One region of the Mesorhizobium japonicum MAFF 303099 genome, then DNA from elsewhere that is predicted to be linked to it. Evidence: predicted binding sites of a transcription regulator. Region 1 holds the regulator's gene; the other holds the start of a gene.
The links. Region 1 encodes PhoB, which activates phosphate uptake and scavenging genes when phosphate is short. Its sites were predicted from a motif close to TGTCATNNANCTGTCAT; they were not measured.
Positions count from the first base shown of each region.

Region 2: a site for PhoB is predicted at 1,351-1,367, ahead of MAFF_RS33190 (RNA degradosome polyphosphate kinase). Genes of this name have one in related genera too.

Region 1 covers NC_002678.2:2,991,874-2,996,990, forward strand. Annotated here, with positions in the region: gene xylF (D-xylose ABC transporter substrate-binding protein) at 1-989, opposite strand, end outside; gene MAFF_RS15630 (ROK family protein) at 1,263-2,513, shown strand; gene phoB (phosphate regulon transcriptional regulator PhoB) at 2,526-3,215, opposite strand; gene phoU (phosphate signaling complex protein PhoU) at 3,235-3,942, opposite strand; gene pstB (phosphate ABC transporter ATP-binding protein PstB) at 3,968-4,771, opposite strand; gene pstA (phosphate ABC transporter permease PstA) at 4,768-5,117, opposite strand, start outside.
Region 2 covers NC_002678.2:6,702,795-6,707,911, forward strand. Annotated here, with positions in the region: gene MAFF_RS33180 (FAD-dependent monooxygenase) at 1-1,022, opposite strand, end outside; gene MAFF_RS33185 (zinc-finger domain-containing protein) at 1,042-1,287, opposite strand; gene MAFF_RS33190 (RNA degradosome polyphosphate kinase) at 1,513-3,714, shown strand; gene ppx (exopolyphosphatase) at 3,714-5,117, shown strand, end outside.

The sequences.
Region 1 (5,117 bases):
TTCTTGATCCAACCGGCGTCGATGACGACGTTGAGATTGTCCTTGGTGATGGCGACCGGGGTCAGGAACAGCGACTTGACGGTGTTGCCGCCAGGCGTCGTGAAGTCCTTTACACCGGCGATGTCAGCCATCTTCTTGCCGTCGGCCAGCTGCGAGGCGATCTCGGCGGCGTTCTTGCCGAGTTCGCGCGCGTCCTTCCACACCGACACGGTCTGGGTGCCGAGCGCGATGCGGTTCAGCGCGGCATGGTCGCCGTCCTGACCCGAGACCGGCACGGTGCCGGCAAGACCCTGCGCCGTCAGCGCCGCGACGACGCCGCCGGCGGTGCCGTCATTGGCAGCGACGACCGCGTCGACCTTGTTGTCGTTGGCGGTCAGGAACTGCTCCATGTTCTTCTGGGCGTTGGCGGGCAGCCAGCCGTCCGTATAGGCCTCGCCGACATTCTTGATCTTGCCGCTGTCGATGGCAGCCTTGAGCACTTCCATCGAGCCCGCGAACAGGAAGTCGGCATTCGGATCGGCGCCCGAGCCCTTGATGAAGACATAGTTGCCTTCCGGCTTGGCCTTGAACACCGCGCTGGCCTGCAAGCGGCCGACTTCCTTGTTGTCGAAGGTCAGGTAGAAGACGTCCTTGTTCTCGATCAGGCGGTCATAGCCGACGACCGGAATGCCTTCGTCCAGCGCCTTCTGCACGGCCGGGCCGATGGCCGAGGCATCCTGCGCCAGGATGATCAGCGAATTGGCGCCCTGCGAGATCAGGCTCTCGACATCGGTAAGCTGCTTGCCAGGATTGGACTGCGCGTCGGCGGAAATGTACTTGTCGCCGGCGGCCTCGATGGCCTTCTTCATGGCGGCCTCGTCGGTCTTCCAGCGCTCTTCCTGGAAGTTGGACCACGAAACGCCGATGACCTTGTCCTTCGCCTGCGCGACCGACGCCAGCGTCAGCGACATGGCGACACCCGCCAGGATGGCGGCTGTGAATCTCTTCATGATATTCCTCCCTGCGCCGCGTATGGCGCGACCAAACTGGCCCGAAGGCCGGCACAGAGGCTCTATTTTTTCGAGCCTCGAAAAAACACTGATCCAACACCGGAACGCTGTCAACAACGATTCTGAGGGATTTTGATGTCCTTATGAATTTTTTTCGAGCCTCGGAATAAATAAATGACAGGACGGGCCGCTTCTGCCAGTATTTGATCGTGTCGCCGGCAGCGTTCGAGGGAGGACCGGAAGAACCGCGGCGACGGGGAGGATGTGAGAAACATGTCGGTCGGAATCCGCCACGACGATCTGCGCCGGCGCAACCGCGCCATGGTGATTGCCGCCGTGCGCCGGGCCGGTCGGCCCTCGCGCACCGAGATCGCCGCGACCACCGGCCTCAGCCACTCGACCATATCGGCGATTTCCTCCGACCTGATCGGCGAAGGCATACTGGCCGAGGGAAAGCCGAGCGAGGCCGGCGCGCTGAAACGCGGCAGGCCGCAGGTCGGTCTCGGCCTTAACCCGGAGGCCGCGGCAGTGATGACCGTGGTGCTGTCGCTGAACTTCCTCTCCGTCGCCGTCATCGATTATGCCGGCCAGGTGATATCGGAAGAACAGCGCCGGCTGGATACGCTGACCATGTCGCGCGAGGCGCTGATCGGCGAGTGCGTGGCCATCGTAAGGCGGCGTCTCGAGGATCCCGACATCGACGTGCGCAGCGTCGCCCGCATCGCGCTGGCGATCCAGGGCATCACCGACACCGAGGCCCGGGCGATGCTGTGGTCGCCGATCACGCCGCAGACCGATATCGCCTTCGCCGACATACTCGAAGCCGAGTTCGGCATCCCCGCAACCATGGAAAACGACTGCAACATGATGGCCGTGGCGCTGCGCTGGCGCGATCCCGAGCGCTACCGCGACGACTTCATCGCCATCCTTTTGTCGCACGGCATCGGCATGGGGCTGGTGCTGAAGGGCGAGCTGTTCACCGGCACCCATTCCTCGGGCGGCGAGTTCGGCCACATGATCCATCGGCCGGGCGGCGCGCTCTGCCGCTGCGGGCGGCGCGGCTGCGTCGAGGCCTATGCCGGCAATTATGCCATCTGGCGCAACGCCAGGCAGCTCAGCGAGGACACCGAGCCGGTGGCCGATGTCAGCGACGCGCAGATGCGGGCGCTGGCCGCGACGGCGCGCGAACGCGACGGACCCGAGCGCGAAGCCTACCGCAAGGCCGGCGAGGCATTGGGCTACGGCCTCGGCAGCCTGTTTGCGCTGATCGATCCAGCACCCGTTGCCATGGTCGGCGTCAGCGCCGCCGCCTTCGACCTGATCGAGCCGGCATTGCGCGAGGCGATCGCCCAGACCGCCGGTGGCCAGCACTCGGAATCGATCTCCTTCGACACCGAACCGAACGAACTGCCGCTGATCCGCGAAGGTTGCGCCATGCGCGCGCTGACCTTTGTCGACCAGGAGATTTTCGCGCCGGGCGTGCAAACGAAAGCAGGCCTTGCCGCGAAGAAAAACGTCGCCTGATTCAGGTCGTGCTCAATCCTCGCGGATCGCGTAGCCCGCCCCACGAATGGTTCTGATAACATCCGGCATGCGGCCATTGTTGACCGCCTTGCGCAGGCGGCCGACATGCACGTCCACGGTGCGCTCGTCGATGTAGATCGTCTCGCCCCAGACATTGTCGAGCAGCTGGCTGCGCGAGAACACGCGGCCGGGATGACGCATCATGAATTCGAGCAGGCGGAATTCAGTCGGCCCGAGCCGGATCTCGCTCTTTTTGCGATAGACCCGGTGTGATTCACGGTCGAGCACGATGTCGCCGACCTTGAGCACGCTGGACAGCACTTCCGGCTTGGCGCGGCGTAGCAGCGCCTTCACGCGAGCCATGAATTCCGGCGTCGAAAACGGCTTGACCAGATAGTCGTCGGCGCCGGTGGAGAGCCCACGCACACGGTCGCTTTCCTCGCCCCGCGCGGTCAGCATGATGATCGGCAGCCGCTCGGTCTCGGGCCGCATCCGCAGGCGCCGGCAGAGTTCGATGCCGGACACCGCCGGCACCATCCAGTCGAGCACCAGGAGATCGGGCACGTTCTCCTGCAGGCGGATTTCGGCTTCGTCGCCGCGTGTCACCACCTCGACCTGGTAACCCTCCGATTCCAGATTGTAGCGGAGGAGCACGCCGAGCGGCTCCTCGTCCTCCACCACCATGATGCGTGGTGCGATCATCGATTGGTTACCCCTGCGCTCAGGCCGCCGGCGCCGACATCGCCGTCTCGTCCTGTTTTGGACGGTTGGCGGGCAGTTGCGTGCCGGTCAGGACATAGTACGCATTCTCGGCGATATTGGTCACGTGGTCGCCGATGCGTTCGAGATTCTTGGCGCAGAACAACAGATGCGTGCAGGCCGTGATGTTGCGCGGATCTTCCATCATATAGGTCAGCAATTCGCGGAAGACCGAGGTGTATTTGACGTCGATGCGCTCGTCGTCGGCGCGCAGCTTCGCCAGTGCCGCGGCATCGCGCGCCGCATACTCCTCGATCACGCCCTGCACCTGGATCAGCACCAGCTGCGCCATGGCGTCGATGGAATGCGACAGGTCGCGCGGCGTGGCGCTGAGGCCGACAGTGCCGACCCGCTTGGCGATGTTCTTGGCAAGGTCGCCAATGCGTTCGAGGTCACCAGCCATGCGGATCGAACCGACCACATGGCGCAGGTCGTCGGCCATAGGCTGGCGCTTGGCGATCAGCGTGATGGCGCGGTCGTCGAGTTCGCGCTGGCGCGCATCCATGATGGCGTCGTCGGAGACGACGCGCTGAGCGAGAGCATTGTCGGAATTCAGAAGCGCCTTGGTGGCGCCGCCGACCATCGAGCCGGCGAGGTCGCCCATGTCGCTGATCAGCCTGCTGATCTGTCCGAGATCCTCGTCGAAGGCTGCGACTGTGTGTTCGGCCATGATCCTGGTCCTCGTATGCGTGCGATCAGCCGAAGCGGCCGGTGATGTAGTCTTGCGTGCGCTTCTCGCGAGGCGACGTGAAGATCTTCTCGGTGCGGTCGAATTCAACCAGTTCGCCCAGATACATAAAGGCCGTCTGCTTCGACACGCGCGCCGCCTGCTGCATGTTGTGGGTGACGATGACGATCGTGTAGTCGGCCTGCAGCTCGTCGATCAGTTCCTCGATCTTGGCGGTCGACAGCGGGTCGAGCGCCGAGGCCGGCTCGTCGAGCAGGATGACCTCCGGCTTCACCGCCACGGTGCGGGCGATGCACAGCCGCTGCTGCTGGCCGCCCGACAGGCTGAGGCCGCTGGCATTGAGCTTGTCCTTGACCTCGGTCCACAGTGCCGCGCGCTTCAGCGCCTGCTCGACACGGCCGTCCATCTCGGCCTTGCTGATCTTCTCGTAGAGCCTGACGCCGAAAGCGATGTTTTCGTAGATCGACATCGGGAACGGCGTCGGCTTCTGGAACACCATGCCGATCTTGGTGCGCAGCAGGTTGAGGTCCTGCGAACGGTCGAGAACGTTCTGGCCGTCGAGCAGCACCTGGCCCTCGGCGGTCTGCTTGGGATAGAGCTCGTAGATGCGGTTGAAGACGCGCAGCAGCGTCGACTTTCCGCAACCCGACGGGCCGATGAAGGCGGTGACGCTGCGCTCGGGCAGCGATAGCGTGATATCCTTCAGCGCCTTCGACTGGCCGTAGTAGAAGTTGAGGTTCTTGACCTCGATCTTGGCCTTGGTCACCGCCTCGGCGGCGATCGTCATGTCTGGAGACAACATCTGGCTCATTTGTCCTCTCTGCGTCCGGTCAGGCTGCGCGCAAAGATGCTGAGCGCGAGAACCGTCAATGTGATGATGAGTGCGCCGGTCCAGGCCAGCTGCTGCCATTCCTCGTAGGGACTGAGAGCAAACTGGAAGATGGTGACAGGCAGGCTGGCCATCGGCGCGTTGAGATTGCTCGACCAGAACTGGTTGTTCAGCGCCGTAAACAGAAGCGGTGCGGTCTCGCCGGAGATACGGGCGATGGCCAGCAATATGCCGGTGACGATGCCCGAAAGCGCGGCGCGATAGGCCACCGAGCGGATGACCACCCAGCGCGGCGCGCCGATCGCGGTGCCGGCTTCGCGCAAGGCGT
Region 2 (5,117 bases), 3.3 Mb from region 1:
GTGGGGGAGGCATAAACGGCCTCGGCAAGCGTCGCCGCATCCTCGATCGCCATCGCCGCACCTTGCGCGGCGAACGGCGTCATCGCATGCGCCGCGTCGCCGATCAGCGCGATGCCGGCCGGCGTTGTCCAGGGCTGCTTCTGTTCAACCGTATGGAGTGGCCAGACTAGCCATGGGCCGGCCATTTCCAGCAGCCTTCCAAGGCCTGGCGCCATGTCGCGCATGGCGGCAGCGAGGATGTCGGGATCGGCATGGCCGGACCAGTCTTCGGCAATGCGCTCGCCCCTGGTGAAGGCGACGAGGTTAAAGGCTTCGCCCTTGCTGACGGGATAGGCGACCATATGGAAGCCAGGATGCAGAAAGGTCGTCACACAGTCGGCCGCTCCGATCGCGGCAAAGGCTTGCCCGGCGGCGCTGTCAACCGCGACGGTGGTGCGCCAGGCCAGCTCTCCCGAAAAACGGCTTCTTGGCGATGCCATCCTTTTTGCATCGACAAGCCCGCGTACCGACGACCAGACGCCATCGGCGCCGACCAGCAAGGAGCCCTGTTCCTCTACCGTCTTGCCGCCGATCTCGACGGTCGCCGTGACACCATGGCTGCCGGTCGCAATTTTTTCGACGCGCGCCCCGAGCGTGAGATGGACATCAGGTATCTCTGCCACACACGCCAGCAGCGCGCTCTGCAGGTCGGCCCGGTGCGCGACGAGATAGGGAGCGCCCCAGCGGCTTTCACCCGACTGCCCGAGCGGCACGCGAGCCAGTTGGCGCAGCGTCCTTGCGTCCTTCAGCACCACGGCCTCCGGCCGCATCGCCGCCGGCAACAGCCGATCGAGCACGCCGAGGTCACGCAGGATGCGTGTCGCGTTGGGAGAAAGTTGGATGCCGGCGCCTACGGCTTCCAGGCGCGGCGCTTGCTCGAACAGCTGCACGGGGTAGCCGCGTTCGGCGAAGGCAATGGCTGCGGTCAGCCCGGCGACGCCCGCTCCGACGATGACGATTTGCCGGGAGCGCTGGTCGTCCATCAGCTCTGTCGCGAAGGAATCAGGCGGCCTGGTCGATGTAGAGGCAGCCCGCCGGCACAGTTTCCGTCGCCTTCAGCTTCGGCGAGTAGCGGTAGAGCGTCGAGCAATAGGGGCAGACTTTCTCATTGTCGTCGCCCATGTCGAGGAACACATGCGGGTGGTCGAAAGGCGGATTGGCGCCCGTGCACATGAATTCCTTGACCCCGATGTCGATCGCCGGATGGCCGGCATCGTTCTGGAAATGGGGAATGGAACCGCCTGCCATCGTCGTCTCCTTAACGCAGTCTCGCATGCATCTGGATCATAACAGGTCTCTTTGCAAGATCGATGAAATGAAACTGTCGCAAAAGCCTGTCAGAGGATAAGTTGAGCCGGTTAAGCGTGTGACCGCGGACGCCAAGCGATTCTGCGACCGATCACGCGTCACAAATACATGTTAGAGCACCGCCATCTGGCGGCGCTGCAAAAGGAACGGTTACGGGCAGGGACAATGAATGAACTGAAGCCGGTGCAGAGCGAATTCGTCAATGTCGAGGTGGCCAGTTCAGAGGGCGGCAACCCGGATCGCTTCGTCAACCGCGAGTTTTCCTGGCTACAGTTCAATCGCCGCGTGCTCGAGGAATCGCTGAACACCCATCATCCGCTGCTGGAGCGCGTTCGCTTCCTGTCGATTTCGGCGGCCAATCTCGACGAGTTCTTCATGGTGCGCGTCGCCGGTCTCGCCGGCCAGGTGCGCGAAGGCATCACGCTGAAAAGTCCCGACGGCCGCACCCCCGAACAGCAGCTCGAGCAGTTGCTGCGTGAGGTCGAGCGGCTGCAGGAAGACCAGCAGAAGAGCCTTTCGGCGCTTACCGTGCTGCTCAACAAGGAAGGCATCGAGAGCATTACGCGCGATGCGCTGACCAAGGACGAGAAAGTCTGGCTGGAGGAGCATTTCCAGGACCAGGTGTTTCCGGTGCTGACCCCGCTGTCGATCGACCCGGCGCATCCGTTCCCGTTCATCCCCAATCTCGGCTTCTCGATGGCGCTGCAACTGCGCCACCGCAAGAATGGCGAGGAGATGAGCGCGCTCCTGCGCCTCCCGGTGGCGCTGAAGCGCTTCATTCGTCTGCCGGACCGCAAGAACCATGTCCGCTTCATCCCGCTGGAGGAGGCGGTCGGTCTCTATATCGGCAAGCTGTTTCCGGGCTATGAGGTCAAGGGTTCCGGCACATTCCGCATCATCCGTGACAGCGATATCGAGGTCGAGGAAGAGTCCGAGGACCTTGTGCGCCTGTTCGAGACGGCGCTGAAGCGCCGCCGCCGCGGCTCGGTGATCCGCATCGAATTCGACAGGCTGATGCCGGCGGAGTTGCGCGACTTCGTCGCCGGCGAGCTCGGCGTCTCGTCGAGCCGCATCAGCGTCTTGACCGGTCCGCTGGCGCTCAGCCAGATCTCCGAGATCGTCTCCATCCCGCGCGACGATCTGAAGTTCACGCCCTACAATCCGCGCTTTCCCGAACGTATCCGCGAGCATGGCGGCGACTGCTTTGCCGCCATCCGCGAGAAGGACATCATCGTCCACCACCCCTACGAATCCTTCGACGTCGTGGTGCAGTTCCTGCGCCAGGCCATGGCTGATCCGGAAGTGGTGGCGATCAAACAGACGCTTTACCGCACCTCCAACGACAGCCCAATCGTGCGCGCCCTGGTCGACGCGGCCGAGGCCGGCAAGTCGGTGACCGCCCTGGTCGAACTCAAGGCGCGTTTCGACGAGGAGGCCAACATCCGCTGGGCGCGCGATCTCGAGCGCGCCGGTGTGCAGGTCGTGTTCGGTTTCCTCGAGTTGAAGACTCACGCGAAAATGTCGCTGGTGGTGCGGCGCGAGGACGGCAAGCTGCGCAACTACGTGCATCTGGGCACCGGCAACTATCATCCGGTCACCGCGCGCATCTACACCGACCTGTCCTTCTTCACCACCGATCCGACGATCGCCCGCGACGTCGCCCAACTGTTCAATTTCATCACCGGCTATGCCGAGCCGACCGCCGAAATGCGGCTGGCAATCTCGCCATTCACGCTGCGCAACCGCATCCTGCAGCACATTTCCGACGAAGTCGCCCATGCGCTGGAAGGGAAGCCGGCGCGCATCTGGATGAAGATGAACGCGCTCGTCGACCCGATCATCATCGACGCGCTCTATGATGCCAGCCGCGCCGGGGTCGAGATCGATCTCGTCGTGCGCGGCATATGCTGCCTGCGGCCCCAGGTGCCGGGCCTGTCAGAAAACATCAGGGTCAAGTCGATCGTCGGCCGCTTCCTCGAACACAGCCGCATCTATTGTTTCGGCAATGGCCATGGCCTGCCGTCGGACGAAGCGATCGTCTACATCTCCTCGGCCGACCTGATGCCGCGCAATCTCGACCGTCGCGTCGAGACTATGGTGCCGATCACCAACCCAACTGTGCATGAACAGGTTTTGGGCCAGATCATGCTGGGCAACATCATGGACAATCAGCAAAGTTTCGACGTATTGGCTGATGGAACCTCCCGGCGCGTTGTGCTTGAGGAGGGCGAGGAACCGTTCAACGCGCAGGAATATTTCATGACCAATCCGAGCCTGTCCGGACGGGGTGACGCGCTGAAGTCGCACGCGCCCAGGCGCATTGCGCAGTTCAAGCGCCGCAAGAAGAACGCTGCAGCGTCCACCTGATGCTGTCTGATTCCCAGGGCCGGCTGCAGGACCGCCGACCGCTATCCATCATCGACATCGGGTCGAATTCGATCCGCCTCGTCGTCTATGAAGGGCTGGCGCGGTCGCCGACCATGCTGTTCAACGAAAAGATGCTCGCCGGTCTTGGCCGGGGCATCGTTTCGACCGGAAAGCTCGACCCCGAGGCGGTGACCCGCTCGATGGAAGAGTTCCGTCGCTTTCGCGCGCTGTCCGATCAGGCCGGCGCCGAGCATATGTATGTCCTTGCCACCGCCGCCGCGCGCGAGGCGATCAACGGTCCCGATTTCATCCATCGCGCCGAAGAGGTCCTCAAGACCGAGATCCGCGTGATCAGCGGGCGCCAGGAAGCCTATTATTCGGCGCTGGGCGTCATTTCCGGCTTCCACCCGGCCAATGGCATTGCCGGCGATCTGGGCGGCGGCAGCCTCGAACTGGTCGACGTCAATGGCGAGGCGATCGGCGACGGCATAACGTTGCCGCTCGGTGGCCTGCGCCTGCAGGACATGGCGAAGAACTCGCTTGCCCAGGCGCAGAAGATCGCACGCGATGAGCTGGCGCGGGCCAAGCTGCTGAAAGGCGGGCAGGGCCGGCCCTTCTACGCCGTCGGCGGCACCTGGCGAAACCTCGCCCGGCTGCACATGGAGATGAACAACTACCCGCTCGGCGTCATGCACCATTACGAGATGTCGGCCGACAGCGCGACGAACTTTCTCAAGCAGGTGGCCAAGGCCGAGATCGAGAAGGTCAAGGGCATCGAGGGCGTCTCGAAGAACCGCCGCTCGCTGCTGCCCTATGGCGCCATCGTGCTGCAGGAGATCATGGCGGCGATGCAGCCGTCGAAGATCATCGTCTCGGCGCTCGGCGTGCGCGAAGGTTTTCTCTATTCGCTGCTCGACGAGGCCGAGCAGAAGGCCGATCCGTTGATTTCGGCGTCCGAGGAACTCGCCCGTTTGCGCTCACGCTCGGTCACCCATGCGCATGAACTGGTCGACTGGACGGCCAAATCCTTCGCCGCCTTCGGCATCGACGAGACCGAGGACGAGGCGCGCTACCGCCACGCCGCAGCATTGCTGGCCGACATCGGCTGGCGCGCGCACCCGGAATATCGCGGCAAGCAATCGCTCAACATCATCGCTCACGCCTCTTTCTTCGGCGTCGACCATCCCGGCCGTGCCTTCCTGGCTTTGGCCAACGCCTATCGTCACGACGGCATCTTCAACGAATCCATCGCACCTGAAATCAAGGCGCTTGCTACGCCGCGCTATCTCGAGCGGGCTCGCGTGCTGGCGGCGATGATGCGGGTGGTCTACCTGCTGACGGCCTCGATGCCCGGCATCATGCCCAGGCTGAAATGGGAGCAGCGCGCCAACGGCGTGCTGGCG